2 regions of the Desulfoconvexum algidum genome follow, and region 2 is predicted to be linked to the other one. Evidence: predicted binding sites of a transcription regulator. Region 2 holds the regulator's gene; the other holds the start of a gene.
What was found. Region 2 encodes sigma-54, which starts transcription at its own class of promoters, with help from an activator protein. Its sites were predicted from a motif close to TNTGGCACANTTTCTGCTNT; they were not measured.
Positions count from the first base shown of each region.

Region 1: the regulator sigma-54 is predicted to act here: its motif matches at 4,741-4,760, upstream of ACZ45G_RS22325 (Spy/CpxP family protein refolding chaperone).

Region 1 covers NZ_AP042394.1:4,905,921-4,913,872, forward strand. Annotated here, with positions in the region: gene ACZ45G_RS22300 (AraC family transcriptional regulator) at 1-351, opposite strand, end outside; gene ACZ45G_RS22305 (iron-containing alcohol dehydrogenase) at 443-1,600, opposite strand; gene ACZ45G_RS22310 (hypothetical protein) at 1,949-2,296, opposite strand; gene ACZ45G_RS22315 (MmcB family DNA repair protein) at 2,342-2,821, opposite strand; gene ACZ45G_RS22320 (diadenylate cyclase) at 3,104-4,552, shown strand; gene ACZ45G_RS22325 (Spy/CpxP family protein refolding chaperone) at 4,820-5,296, shown strand; gene ACZ45G_RS22330 (epoxyqueuosine reductase) at 5,370-6,188, opposite strand; gene ACZ45G_RS22335 (fumarylacetoacetate hydrolase family protein) at 6,200-7,033, opposite strand; gene ACZ45G_RS22340 (rhomboid family intramembrane serine protease) at 7,111-7,952, shown strand, end outside.
Region 2 covers NZ_AP042394.1:3,553,592-3,561,543, forward strand. Annotated here, with positions in the region: gene kdsA (3-deoxy-8-phosphooctulonate synthase) at 18-875, shown strand; gene ACZ45G_RS16275 (KdsC family phosphatase) at 880-1,452, shown strand; gene lptC (LPS export ABC transporter periplasmic protein LptC) at 1,419-2,027, shown strand; gene lptA (lipopolysaccharide transport periplasmic protein LptA) at 2,005-2,682, shown strand; gene lptB (LPS export ABC transporter ATP-binding protein) at 2,683-3,405, shown strand; gene rpoN (RNA polymerase factor sigma-54) at 3,407-4,849, shown strand; gene hpf (ribosome hibernation-promoting factor, HPF/YfiA family) at 4,861-5,406, shown strand; gene ACZ45G_RS16305 (PTS sugar transporter subunit IIA) at 5,415-5,873, shown strand; gene rapZ (RNase adapter RapZ) at 5,874-6,755, shown strand; gene ACZ45G_RS16315 (PTS sugar transporter subunit IIA) at 6,752-7,165, shown strand; gene gap (type I glyceraldehyde-3-phosphate dehydrogenase) at 7,224-7,952, shown strand, end outside.

The DNA of each region.
Region 1 (7,952 bases), 1.4 Mb from region 2:
GAATTGATTCAAGGGAGGTTCCGGGATTTGGTTGATAAGGTCTTTGATCAGGGGAATATCCAGATCCAGGATAAGGGAGAGCAACGGTGACTCCGGTGTTGCCCGGGTTTCACATTCTGCCGGCAAGGGTACGGACAGGACCAGGTAGTTGTCCGGATTGTATTCATAAGATTTGTCTCCGATAAAGATCTTTTTGGTACCCTGGCCCACAATGATGACCCCTTGATCATAGCACAGCGGCTGTCTGGGCTGAAATTGGGAGGCCTTGTATATCCTGGCTTGACTCAGTCTGGTCATGTTAACCCCTTCTACCCGGGCCAGACGATTCATAATAATCGGAATGGTATCCATGGAATTCTCCTTTTGGGCAATTATACAGGGGGAACGCAGTCAATTACAAGGGTCCTGTTCCAGAAAAATTTCTGGAACAGGACCCATCGTCTTAAAGCGCTTCTTTAAGGATTTGGGCCGATACCTCAAGGGTCACGTCCCCTGTTTCGGAAAGGGCTGTCATCCCGTGTTTTTCAAGAGCTCTAATAATATCTGGAATTTTAGTTTCATCTATTCCATGATCGGTCAGTCGGGTTTTCAGCCCCAGGCTCTGGAAAAAAGTTTCGGTCCTGTCAATGGCCTGATCAATGATCTTTTCATCACTGCCATCAGCGATCCCCCAAACCCGTTGGGCATATTGGATCAATTTAGCTTTCTTTTGTTCCCGTCTCACCTTCCACACGGCCGGCTGAAGAATGGCCAGCGTCAATCCGTGATCCAGACCAAACATGGCTGTCAATTCGTGCCCGATCATATGGGTTTCCCAGTCCTGGGGGACACCGGCACCGATAAGGCCATTCAGGGCCATGGTGGCACACCAGACCAAATTGGCCCTGGCATTATAGTCCTCTGGATTGTCAATGGTGGTTTTTCCTATTTCAACCAGGGTCTGGAGAATACCCTCCGAGGTCCGGTCCTGAAACCTGGCATCAACGGAATAGGTGACGTATTGTTCCACCGTATGGATAAAGGTGTCCACGACACCGTTTGCCACCTGCTTTGACGGCAGGGTGTAGGTCAGTTCAGGGTCCAGGATGGAAAATTTGGGAAATGACAAAGGGCTGAAAATAGGGAATTTGCCACCTTCATAGCTGATAACCCCACCGTTATTCATCTCAGATCCTGTGGCCGGAAGGGTCACCACGGTTCCGATGGGAAAGGCTTTTTTCACAGGAACGGGATTAAACCCATGGGTCAGAAGGTCCTTTGCATCGCCTTCGTAATTAGAAGCCAGGTTGATAAACTTTGTCCCATCCATGACAGACCCCCCGCCCACTGCCAAAAGAAAATCGATATTTTCTTTTTTGACGATATCCACAGCCTTCATCAAGGTGTTAAATTTAGGATTGGGCTCAATATCACCGAATTCAAAAATAGGTCTGTTTCCCAGGGCCTGGGACACTTTTTCAAGGGTTCCAAATTTTTTAACACTGCCACCACCGTATGTAATAAGAACCCGAGCATCCTTGGGTACCAATTCGTCCAATTCGTTCAGCCGGTCTTTTCCGAAAACAATATGGGTGGGGTTATAAAAATCAAAATTAAGCATATTTCCTCCGTCTCTCATCTATTTGGGTTAGATTCTTTATTTGAATCATTGTGTGTATATTCTAAGACCTTTCCACAAGATGACCAGACACAATCCTATCAAGATTGTGCCTATTTCTGCTTTATTTTTAATTGTATCAGAAAAGGCAGACAGATAGTTTTATTCTTTTTTATTTAAATACAGATAGTTGAACAAAAAATCAAAACGATGAAATGCCCATTCCTGGATACAAAAGAAAAAGCGAAATTATTCATCTATCTCCCAGAGAAGTTGATCCTCCTCCAGAATTGATCTTAAAACAGGAAAATGCGAGAATCAAAAGCCAACAATAATTGCCCATCTGATTTTCTATAGAGATGTATAAACCAAAGAATCTGAAACAGTGTCACTTCCTCTTTGCTCGGCTATTTTTAACGCAGCCGTAATGGCGTATAGACCCTTTTCATCAACGCCGACCGCCACTTGTCTTTTATCTTTAAAATTCATTAATAGATATACCAGAGGAAAAGCTGAAGAAACTTTTTCGGCAATATTGGGCATTTCTTCTATCGATTCAAGCTGATCTAAATCAAAACCAACCTTTCTTTTCTCAATGAGTCGTTCTCTCAAGTTTGGCTTTACCCAGAATCGATTTTCGGCTTCATCAAGGGTTACCATTCGACACTGATGTTTTTTATTGACATAAACTATCTTCATTTTAAATCTCCTGCTTATTGGATACCCCATATGTATTGAAACATTTCAGGCGACTGTGTCTTTTAGTTTTTGTTTAAGATTCCAGATCCTCATAGCCCCAAGCCTAGCCATCTTTAACACCTCTTTATCGGAGAGTTGGTAGCCCTTTTCGTTCTTAGCCGGCCGAACAACTTTACAAGACAGCCGGGTCCTGGGTTTGTTCACCAGGATAATCCCCGCCCGATCCGGTATATGTTCGAGATACCCCTCAATATAGTGGGGCACAGCAAAGTAAAGGCGCTTTACATTGCCGTTGATGTGGCCATGGGCCTTTTTTTTATCTGCAATGAGATCCGCCTTACTCACTTTAATTTCAACCTCCCAAAGATATCGGCTTTTGGTTAAAAGCAAAAGATCGCATTCATGCATCGGTTTATTGTTTAACCGCAGGCCCCATTTAACATTCGGGACAATTAGATTTTTCCGGAAGCCAAAGTAGTTTGCTAGGGCAATTTCCATTTCAGGAGTGGTAATTTGGGGTGGCATTTATCCTACCTATGCAATCATAGACTAAAAAATATTTCAATAGCAGACGTCTCATCATATATATTTTGTAACCGCTATTCTTAAATTCAATCGTACCCGCAAAGATATAGTGAATATAAAATCCGTATACAAGGATAAAGTGATCCTCTCCCGGAAAATCAAACAAAAGGGGTAACTAATTTTAAAGGAATTTTTGATTTATGAATTCAATTGCGCTATGACTGTTTAGTGAAATGTTGCCCCGATGGAGTGAGTTGCTCATCAGTCAAGGAGAAGCTGCGTATGAATGAATTTGCCTTTATCCACATGTGTATTAAACAAACCGCCGAGGGGATGCAGGAAGGGCTGACCCATTTTTCAGGGCCGAGTCGGACCGCAGTGATTTACGCGATTAAACCCGAAGATCCCATATACATTTATGATCCGCAAAACCTGCTGGCGGGTCATGAACCAAAATTCAAGGAATTGTATATTGATTCGGATGCGTGGCGGGAAAAAACCGCCATCGGGTATGATAAAAAAAAATTTAGTAACCTGATCCCGGAAAAAAACCTGGAACTCGCCGGACTGATTTCATATGGGGGGCGGTCCAGCACGGTTGTCTACCAGATGTGGTTTACTGAACATCATCCGGACATGTGTTCCATCGGCCCTACGGAAAGGTGGATAGAACAGGCTGTCTGGCGGTTCTCCCATGATGTTGCCAATGAAGAAGCCCTGTATACAGGTATTTCAGGAGGTTTCTTAAAAGAGTATGCCACCCATGCGGTCCGGGACTATCTAGTGGATGAAATGAATGTATTGATCGGATGGGACACACGGATGAGGGTCTATCCTATTTTAGAGGCCGTGCTCAAGATATCCAGGACCCCGGAAGAAGGGTCATGGCCAAAAGGCAAACTGATTTTCGTGGAAGAATGCTCTCTATCCAAACTGCAGTTCATTGCAAAATTTCCAGAAGCAGAACGACCTGTGTTGGAAGATGTCAAGCATATTAGAAAGCTGTTGCAGACCGTTGAAAACTCGGAACGAAAACTGGTGGCCGATGAAAAAACAATCATCGGCATTATCAAGGGTGACAGTCCTGATTTTTCGATTACGGCTAATTTTGAGGGGTCATACGGATTTTTAGCGCTGAACGACGATAACGTCTGCTCTTTTTCCGATGGTTGTTTCCAGTCAACCACCCGCAAAGCAAAACTTGTACAGGTAGAAGAGATTTTGCTGGATTCAGATATGGAGACTGAAGATGTGTCCATCTTATTTAAAACGATTTCCGACATTGTCCACAATGCCGTCAGGCTGCAACACGGATGCGCCATTGTTGTTGACCTGAATACCCCCCCTGTTTCTATCTCGAGTCAATGTCTTGAACACCCACTTGACCTTAAAAATCCTGACGAATTCGAACTGGCCAAATCCCTGTCCCGGGTGGACGGAGCACTTCATATCGGGGCTGATTTGAAACTTCACGGTTTTGCCTGTCTTCTGGATGGTCATTATATACCCTATGAGCACAGGGCCCGGGGCGCAAGGTTCAATTCAGCCCTGCGCTTCACGGCAGAACATGAGAAGGTCATTGCCATCGTGGTATCTTCGGATTCTCCTGTCTCCGTCATGATGGACGGCATTGTACTGGATACCAAATGGCACTTGAAACCATCCATCTTCTGCAACACACCGCAGCTGCTGAAAAAATGGGTGGTCGCCTCTGATTCTGCGTATTATTGATCTGAGTTGCCCGGGGGGCAACCCTTGATTTCCGGCGTATAAAGTCATGGAAACTGAGTAATTTATATACACCTATCCAGGTTCCCCGGGTAAAAACGATACACACTCCCTTGGACATGCCCTATCCCCAAAGATTTAATTATCTTATTTTACCTTTTAATTTAAGTATCTTATAAAAAAATAATCCTTCTGGCACAGGGGTTGCTATTATAATATTCAGAACGATCAATAATGATCAGCACATTTAATCTAAACAAGGAGCATGTTATGAAAAAATCAATGATAGTCATCACTTCTTTACTGGCAGTGGCCCTTCTGGCCACCAGCGCATTTTCATGGGGCCACGGGAACAAAGGAGATGGAAAGGGTTGCGGCGGTTCTGGACAAGGCTATAATGCAAATGTCTGGAATGACCTGTCCCAGGAACAACGGGACGGATTAACGGCGCTCAAGCAAAAATTTATCGATGATACCTATGAGACCAGATCTGCCATGATGGTCAAACACCAGGAAATGCGCATGCTCATGGAAACCTCTGACCCTGACAGAGCCAAGATCGATGCCCTGGCCGAGGCCGTCACAAAGCTTCGTACCCAGATGCAGACCAAACGCATTGATTTCCAGCTGGCAGCCAAAAAGATTGCCCCTGAACTCACTGGGTTCGGCATGGGCGGTCGTAGCGGATTTGGTGGTAAAGGCAACAATGGCGACTGCCCAAAGAAGGCCAAAGGATGCCGCCAATAGTTCCTCCAGATAGTTCTTATTTCCATAGACGCCCGGGAAGTTTTATCGCCTTCTTCCCGGGCGTTTTTTCATTTCATGACGCCTTTTTTTTACCCACAGGACAAGCCAACTCGCAATTTCGGCAGTATTTAAGGGTTGGCAAACTGGAATCTACTCCATCCACAGGTCGATTTCCCAGAGCAATTTCATCAAGGTCCATCTGGACCTGACAGGTGGGTCTCCAAAATCTGCCGTCCCGGCCCGGGAGAATGTCCTGGTCATACTCATCTCGTGCATAAAATTTGTTCCCAAAGGCTTTTTGAGGGCAGGCACTGCGGCAGAATTGTTCACATTGAAGGCAGGGATCAAAATTCCCAGGCCCGGTGGAGGGCAGCTCAAGGTCAAGGGTCAAGGCGCGAAGACGAATCCTTGGACCAAATTCAGGGGTGACCAGAAGATTGTTTTTCCCGATACAGCCAAGACCTGCCAGGACAGCAGCATCCTTAAGATAGGTACCCCCTTTTTCCACGCGATAGGGCAGATGAAAGGTCTTGATGCCTTGGTTTTTTTCTATCCAAGCACACAGATTTTTTACCAGGTTGATAAGAATGCGGTTGCCAGGGGGATTTTTCAGACCCAGCCACCAATCCATTTCCGGTTTGTCTTCAGGATGCGCAACACCAATGACCAAAATAGTTTTGGCATGTTCGGGCCAGGCGGTCTCCCCTGGTTTAAGGTCCAGGTCATTTCCCCAGGTTTCCAGGTATTCACCCGCATTGGGCATTTTCGGAGCAAAGGTAAAAGAAGGGGCTGCCTTCAACCCATCCACCGATGCAAACCCGGCCAGGGAAGCACCCAATTCCTTTGCTCGGCCAAGGATGGCAGACGAAGCTAACAACATCTGTTCATTCATAGAACACGCCTTTATCGTTGAGTGATCCCTACATCCTCTGTATTTTCAGATACCACCCTGTTTTCCAGGGCACCCAGCTTTTCAATCCGTGTTTCCATCACATCCCCGGGGGTAAGATAGACCGGAGGATTCCGGGTAAAACCGACACCAGAGGGGGTGCCCGTTAAAATAAGGGTGCCGGGCAAAAGAGTGGCAGACTGGGACAGATAAGAGATAATCCGGGCCACGGAAAAAATCATATCGCTGGTATGGCCTTTCTGCAACCTCTCTCCATTGAGAATGCATTCGACCCTCAGATCCTGGGGGTCACCCACCTCATCCGGGGTAACCAGAGCCGGTCCAAAGGGACAGAAGGTATCAAAGCTTTTCCCTTTTACCCATTGGCCGCCACCCCCATTTTTTTGCCACCGCCGGGCAGACACATCATTGGCACAGACATACCCCAGCACATGGTCCAGGGCCCTGGCCTCGGACACGTTTTTGACAGGGGACTTAATGACCACCCCAAGCTCTGCCTCGTAATCCACCTCGGGAATTTTTGCACAGGAGGAAGGAATCTGAACGGCGTCTCCATGGGCGATAACAGAACCGGGATTTTTCATGAATACCACCGGATACTCGGGCAATGCCACACCGGTTTCTTCAGCATGGAGCCGGTAATTAAGACCAATACAAAAAATAGCCGTCGGCTGGATGGGGGGAAGGAGCGTTTGGACCGATATTGGCTGGCCTGTCTCGGAAAACTTTGAAAAAATATCTCCTTTTAAAAGGGTGGCCCTATGACCGTCATAGCCGGTTCCCCAGGCCATTTTTTTATCTTGGGTCATGAATCGAATTATCTGCATGCTTTATTTTCTCCTATTATTGGGATAAACAGAGGGGGTAACCAAATTTTTGTTATTGGATAGTATGCGTGAAACCCATGGAAATGGAAAGAATTTTTAAAAATCTTCCCCAAAAAAAAGCCGATTTAATTTTGCTCATCCTGGCTTCCCAGAACATTGGTGCCCGGGTTGAAAAGCAATTAACTATGGGTAAATCCGGCCACTGGCAATTTGATATCCTGGTATCCCGGGAGCAAAAGGTTGGTGCGGTTAAAAGTGTGGATCAATATTTCCGGGAAAACAAATTTTTCGGCCTCCCCAAAAAAATCCAGGAGGTTGAAATCTCTTCTTTTAACACCCCTGCCGCCTATGTCATTATGGCACTGCTCGTTGCCGTCCATCTGGCCTGCCTGAAACTTGGCATCCACAGGGAGATGATCTTAAAATTTGGTGCCTCTTCCCTGTACATTGGCCAGGGGGAGACCTTTAGAGCCATCACAGCCCTCTTTCTCCATTCAGACGGGCAGCATATATTGGGCAACCTGGCCGGTATCCTCATCTTTGGGGCCCCTCTGATCAGCCTGGCAGGATATGGCACCGGCCCCTTTCTTCTTTTGTGTGCCGGCACCAGCGGCAACCTGGTCAATGCATATTTTCATCAAACCGCTCTTTTATCCATTGGCGCCTCCACAGCCGTCATGGGAGCGGCAGGTGCCCTTGCTGCGTATCAGATGCTCAACAGCAATCGCCCCTTTCAATTAAACCGCCTGATTCCCCTGTTTGCCGGCGCCACCCTGGTGGGCCTGTTCAGCCAGGGAGAAAACACAGATATCTCTGCCCATGTGTTTGGGTTCATGGCAGGTATTTTCTGGGGCTTTTTATTTTTCCCCCTTTCCAAAGTGTTACGCAAAAATTTTAGGCCGGGAATAATGGAACCTGT
Region 2 (7,952 bases):
AATTTAAGGAATACCCTATGAACAATAACCTAGAGAACAATACCCTGGAAAACAATAAACTGACGCCTAATTTCTTTTTCAATCTAATCGATGATACCTCCCCTGTTTTTTTCCTCATTGCAGGCCCTTGTGTGATTGAAAACTATGAGACCAGTTTTTCCATTGCCCAAAGCCTAAAAGAAACCACGGAAAAACTGGGAATCCCCTTTATATTCAAAGCCTCCTTTGACAAAGCAAACCGAACCGCCCTGGATGCCTTCAGGGGCCCCGGGTTTGAACAAGGATTAGAAATTCTCAACCAAATCAAACACAAGCTTAAGGTTCCGGTTATCTCGGATATCCACCTTCCAGACCAGGCAAAAAAAGCGGCCGAGGTTCTTGATATCATCCAGATCCCAGCCTTCTTGTGCAGACAGACAGATTTGATTCTGGCCGCCTGCGCAACCGGCAAACCTGTGAACATAAAGAAAGGACAGTTTCTCTCCCCCTTTGAGTGCAAAAACATTATTACCAAAGCAACCGCTTTTGGAAACCATGATATCAGTATTACCGAGAGAGGCGCTTGTTTCGGGTATAATAACCTTGTGGTGGATTTCAGATCCATCCACATTCTCAATGATATGGGGGTCCCGGTCATCTTTGACGCCACCCACAGCGTACAATTGCCGGGCGGGGCGTCTAATTCATCTGCAGGAGAGCGCCAATTTGTTCCCACCCTTTCAAAGGCTGCCATTGCAGCGGGTGCCCATGGTCTGTTCATCGAAACCCACCCGGACCCTGACAAAGCATTGTGTGACGGTCCCAATTCCATGCCCCTGGAGGATATGGAACCCCTGCTCAAAACCCTTTTGGCTATCAAAAAGGTCGTTGGATAACACCATGGAAAAACAATCGGGCAAAAAGCAAATAGATCCCAAAAAACCAGATCTTAAATTGGACCAGATTAAATTGGACCAGATTAAATTGCTTCTTCTGGATGTGGATGGGGTTTTGACAGACGGTCAAATCATTTATACCGATTCAGGCGAGCAGATCAAAGGGTTTAGTTCAAAGGACGGCCTTGGACTTCGGCTGCTCATGGATAACGGCATCAAAGTTGGCATTGTCACCGGCCGAAAATCGGCTGCCCTGGCACACCGGCTCCAAAACCTTGGCATTGACCTTGTCTTTGACGGTATACAAGACAAGGCTGCAGCCTTTGATAAGATCATGGAACTCACCGGCATACCCGCCCGGCATATTGCCTTTGTCGGAGATGATCTCATAGATCTTCCGGCAATGATCCGGGCTGGCGTTTCCTTTACGGTACCAGACGCCCCCAAGGAAGTAAAATACCACGCAGACGCGGTCACTTCGGCAAAAGGGGGCCATGGTGCGGTGAGGGAAATTTGCGAAATCATTCTCAAGGCCCAGGGGGTATGGGGGAAAATTTTGAACCGCTACCTGTCATGAGCATTTCCAATAAAAAAAAAGTCCTTTATCCATTGATTGGAGCGCTCGTCTGCAGTCTCATAGGAGTTGGAATTTATTTTTATATTAGCGCAACTTTGAACACCCCCCTTACCATACGAGATATCGACATGGACTCCGGGGCGGCTCTAAAACTAAATTTGCTGGAACAGGTTTCCAAAAAAAATGGTATCACCGAGTGGAAATTAAAGGCCTCTTCTGCCACTTTGTTAAAGGAAGAAAACCGAGCGATTCTAAAAGATGTCGATGTTATTTTCTATACCCGGGAAAATACAAAAATATACCTGACATCAGACGAGGGTATCCTCAATACCCAAACCCATGATATGAGTTTTTTGAAAAATGTTATTGTCCGCCATGAAACTTATACCCTCAGAACTGATCAGTTGCATTATGATAAGAAACCACATATAATACGTTCCGATGTGCACGTCACCCTTGAGGACAGGGAATCGATAATTGAGGCGGATTCCATGGTGACCCAATTGAATCAAAACAAAACCATTTTAAAAGGACATGTCAAAGGAAAATTCAGTGAAAAGTTTAACATCCCCTAACCCTGCTCTTGCCTTTTTTGTCCTGCTGGTTTGTGCTCTGTTTTTTTCCAGTGCGCCAATCGGTTTTGCCCAGACGAACACCAAGACCGCTAGCCCCTCCATTAAAAAGAAAATAACAGCCGATAAGAAAATAGCACCAGATAAAAAAACAACACCTGACAAAAAAGTAAACAAAGATAAGATAGCGGCGGACAAACCGCTCCATGTAACCTCGGATAAAATGATTGCCCACAAGGATACCTCCATGGTGGAATTTATTGGCAATGTCAAGGCCACCCGGGACGACGCCGTTATTTTTGCCGATTCCATAAAAATATTTATTCATACCGCTGAGACAAAAAAAGAAGGGCAGACGGATTTAAAACAAATCATTGCCACGGGAAATGTGGAATATACCGCAGGGGAAAGAAAGGCTTTTGCAGATAAAGCAGTATATACCACCCAGGACGAAATCCTTATTTTGACCGGAAAAACTGCCCGGTTGATTACCGGGACGAGCCATGTTACCGGAAAAAAAATTACCCTCTTTAGAAACGAAGACAGGGCCATTGTCGAAAGTGACGGGAAAACCCGGGTCCAGGCTGTTTTTAATCCAGAAGACCAGAAACCAACAGGCCAGAAACCAACAGGCCAGAAAAAGGGCACACCGCAATAAATGGCAGAACTGGTACTTGAAAATTTAGTAAAAATCTACAACGGCAAAACCGTGGTGAATAAAATCAACCTCACCGTGAGCCAGGGAACGGTTACAGGGCTACTGGGTCCCAATGGTGCCGGAAAAACCACTACGTTTTACATGGCCGTGGGAATGATACGCCCGAACAAGGGCATCGTCTATCTGGACCAGGAGGATATCACGGCACATCCCATGTATATTCGGGCCAGAAAAGGAATTGGATACCTGCCCCAGGAAGCGTCTATTTTCAAGAAATTAACAGTGACAGAAAATATAACTGCCATACTCGAGGTGTTGCCCAAAAATGGGATCGATATTCGAGGAAAAGCCGCCGGCCTCATGGCGGAATTGGGGATTGACGGGCTCGCCCATCAAAAAGCAGCCTCTTTGTCCGGGGGAGAAAGGCGGCGCTTAGAAATCGCCAGGGTTCTGGCCACAGATCCCAAGTTCATTCTTCTGGATGAACCCTTTGCCGGAATCGACCCTTTGGCTGTGATTGATATTCAACAAATCATTTCCCAGTTGACCCACAAGGGAATTGGTGTTTTAATTTCCGATCACAATGTCAGGGAAACCCTGGGCGTCTGTGACCATGCATATATTATGAGTCAGGGGAAAGTGATTGAATCAGGACCGCCTGAACGAATCATTTCAAGTGAAATAGCCAAAAAAATCTATCTGGGAGATAATTTTAAACTTTAATATGGAACTTGGACTACAACAAAACCTCTCGTTGACCCAGCAGCTGGTGATGACCCCCCAGCTCCAGCAGGCCATAAAACTACTTCAATTGTCAAGGCTGGAACTGGCGGATACCATTGCCCAGGAAATGGAACAGAACCCGGCCCTTGAAGAAGAACTTAATGAAGACAGATCCGACAAAGATATCACTGCCCAGGAAAGTGAAACAATTGCGCCGGAAAAAGAATCTCCTGTCAAGGAAGTTACCATAGAAGAAAAGGTCCCGTCTGATATGGACTGGGATAATTACATTGATGAGTATAATTCCACTGGTCGAGTATACACAGAATCTGAAAATACCGAAGCCCCTAATTTTGAAGCCTTTACCCCGGACAGAAAAACCCTTGAGGATCATCTCAAATGGCAGTTGATGCTCTCAGAACTTGATGATGCTGAAGAACGTCTGGGCCATGTTATCATTGGAAACCTGAACAGGGACGGGTATCTTTGCTCCAGCGTCGAAGAAATAGCAATCGGTTCGCAAGTTGAAATAGAAACCGTTGAAAAGGTTCTAGGGGTACTCCAATCCTTTGATCCCCCGGGAATATGTGCAAGGAATCTATGTGAGACCCTGTTGATCCAGGTTAAAATGCTTGGGATTGAAAATCATATCATTACCGAAATCATCACCCATCACCTGAAAAATCTTGAAAACCGAAACTCTAAAAAAATAGCAAAGGCCCTTCGGATTTCCGTTGATGATGTTCGTGCCGCCGTCAAAATCATCCAATACCTGGAGCCCAAACCCGGACGAGAATTCACCACGGATGAACCCACCTATATCATACCCGATATCTATGTCTACAAAGAGGAGGATGGGTTTAAAATAGTGATGAATGACGACGGGCTGCCCAAACTGAGGATTAGTCGGTTCTATCGAAGCGCCATTGCAGACGGCAGGAAAATTTCCAAGGAAACCAAGACCTATCTGAACGAAAAAATGCAATCGGCCTCCTGGCTGATCAAAAGCATACACCAGCGCCAGAAAACCATCTACCTTGTCATGGAAAGCATCATTAAATTTCAGCGCGAGTTTTTTGAAAAAGGGATTGCCTACCTGCGACCCCTTATTTTAAAAGATATTGCAGAAGATATTGAAATGCATGAATCCACCATAAGCCGGGTAACCACCAACAAGTATGCCTATACCCCCCAGGGACTCTTTGAGTTAAAATATTTCTTTAACAGCTCAATTGGAAGGACAGGCGGGCTGTCCATGGCCTCTGCCAGCGTTAAAGATAAAATCCGACTGCTCATTGAAAATGAAGATCCCAATGCACCCCTCAGTGATGACAGGATTGCCGCCATTCTTCAACGCTCAGACATTGAAATTGCCAGAAGAACCGTTGCAAAATACAGGAAGGTGCTTAATATTCTGCCATCCAATAAACGAAAACAACTTTAAGGAGATTTTTTATGCAAACAAGCGTGACGTTTAAAAAAATGGACTCCTCTGATTCCCTGAAAGCCTATGCCCAGAAAAAACTAGATAAATTTGATAGAATGCTGGACAACCCAGGTGAAGTTCATTTGGTATTATCCGTCCAAAAAATCAGACATATTGCAGAACTGACCCTCACCTGTGATCGAATCAATATCCATGCCACAGAAGAATCCGAAAACATGTATTCAACGATTGACACCCTCATGGACAAGGTAAGAGGACAGATTAAAAAGCACAAAGAAAAAATAAAACGCCATATGTCGGGAAACAAACAAAGCCTTAAAAATGATACCCTTGAATTTAACGCAACCCAAACGCCTATTAAGCCAGATCAAATGACAGAGGAGATCATCATTGAACCCATTGACAACAAGCCAATGGATGTGGACGATGCCGTGAGTGAACTTAATTCCTCAAACCAATCTTTTTTTGTTTTCAATAATGCCAGGACCGAACAATTGAATGTTCTGTACAAACATCAAAATGGAAAACTGGGTCTCATTCAACCCAGGGGATAAATAATTAAATGAAAATCAGTGAGATTCTTAACAAAGATTCCATTATTGCCGATCTTGCATCAACCAACAAAAACGGGGTTATCAAAGAACTGGCCCGGTCCGTATCAAAGGCCACCGATGCTTCCCCCGACGACATTGCTGCCGTGTTGATGGAACGGGAAATGCTTGGCAGTACAGGGATTGGCGGCGGCATTGCCATACCCCACGGAAAACTCAATTCTGTAAAATCTGTCACAATCGGGTTTGGCCTGAGCCGGCAAGGCGTTGAATACGATGCCCTTGACAATCGACTGGTCCATATATTTTTTTTGCTGCTCACACCGGAAAACAGCACCGGCGGTCACTTAAAAGTGCTGGCCCAGATATCCAAGCTCCTGAAAAAGACCCAATTCAAAGAAGGACTGCAGGCTGCCACCTCTGTGGATGAGATCCATGACATTATCATGGAGGAAAATGAAGAGTTTTAAATGGAACACCAACGCGTCTATATCATAACCGGCCTTTCCGGGTCCGGAAAAAGTACGGCGATTCAAGCATTTGAAGATGCCTCCTTTTACTGCGTTGACAACATGCCCATGGAATTGATCCCCAAATTCCTTGAGCTTCCCTTTAAGGAAACACCCAAGGTAAAAGGGACGGCTTTTGTAATGGATATGCGGTCAAAAAACTTTATCCAAAACTATGGATCCGGAATTTCTGCCATTGAGGACCTGGGATTCTCTCCTGAGATTATTTTTCTTGATACCGATGTTGACACCCTGTTAAAACGATATAGTCAAACCCGAAGACACCATCCTGTTGGCCATGAAAAAAGCCTGATGGACAGCATACGCTCAGAAAAAAAGAGTATGCAGTCCATCAAACAAGTGGCCCATCACATTATTGATACCACCACCTATAACGTTCACCAGTTAAAGTCGGTTATTTTGGATCTGATCCATGACGGGAAAAAGAGCATCAGTCTGATGAAGCTCAATATCCTTTCCTTTGGCTTTAAATACGGCATCCCCAATGATGCCGACCTGGTCATGGACTTAAGATTTCTGGCCAACCCCTATTTTGTACCGGAATTAAAGGCTCTGGACGGAGAATCTGCAGCTGTGAAAGGTTTTATCATGGCAAATCCAGAAACCAAAATTTTTCTGGATAAATACATCGGTCTTCTTGACTATTTAATCCCCTTGTATAAAAGGGAAAACAAAGCCTATTTAACCATTGCCGTCGGATGTACCGGCGGCAGGCATCGTAGCGTTGCCATTGCTCGAACCATTTTTGAACATCTTAACAAAAAAGGGCTCACCCCGGGCATTATCCACAGGGATATTGACAGGGATGTAAAAGAAATATGACAGGTATACTAGTTGTTACCCACGCAAACCTTGCCAGCACGTTGATTGAAACCCTTGAATTTATAATGGGAAAAGAACAAGAGAACCTGTTGCCCATCTCCATTGACATTAAAGAGGACCCGGAGAGCCTGCGCAAAAAAATAAAACAGGGAATTTCCAAAGTAATGACGGATGAAGGCGTTCTTATCTTCACTGACATGTTTGGCGGCACCCCCTCCAATCTGGCCTATTCTTTTCTTGAAGAAGGAAAAGTAGAGGTCATTTCCGGGGTCAATCTACCCCTCCTTTTAAAAGCAGTTACTGCCCGGAAAAAAATGGACATGGAAACCTTAACAACATCGCTTGTGGAACATGGGAAAAGAAGCATTTCCCTTGCAAGCGGTATCCTAAAAGGAACAAAACGATCATAATTTTGTAAATTTAGATTTTATAAATTTAGATTTTGTAATTTTAGACAAGGAGAAAAAAATGACCATAAAAATTGGAATAAACGGATTTGGCAGAATCGGTAGAATGATCTTCAGAGCTGCCGCTGATATGCCGGAAGTCGAAATAACCGCCATCAACGACCTGACCGACACACAAACAACTGCCCACCTCCTTAAATATGATTCTGTCCATGGCTGCTTTAATAAAACCGTTACGGCAAAAGAAGGCGCTATTGTGGTAGAGGGGCGGGAAATAAAAGTGACTAGTTTTAAAGATCCGGCACAAATTCCCTGGCAAGCAGCACAAGTGGATGTGGTCTGTGAATGCACCGGATTTTTCAGGGACAGGGAAAGTGCCGCAAAACACTTGGACGGCGGCGCAAAAAAAGTATTGATCTCCGCCCCTGCCGCAAATCCGGACATCACCATTGTCATGGGCGTCAACCATGAAGACTATGATCCGGCAAATCATCACATCATATCCAATGCCTCTTGTACCACCAATTGTCTGGCACCGGTTGCCAAGGTATTACTTGAAAATTTCGGAATTGTATCCGGCATGATGACCACCATCCATGCCTATACGGGAGATCAACGGATCCTTGATTTTCCCCATAAAGATCTTAGAAGATCCCGGGCAGCAGGATTGTCCATGATTCCGACCACCACAGGGGCTGCCAAGGCGGTTGCCCTGGTTCTGCCGGAACTTGCGGGCAAGCTCAATGGCATGTCGGTTCGGGTCCCCACCCCCAATGTTTCCATGGTGGAT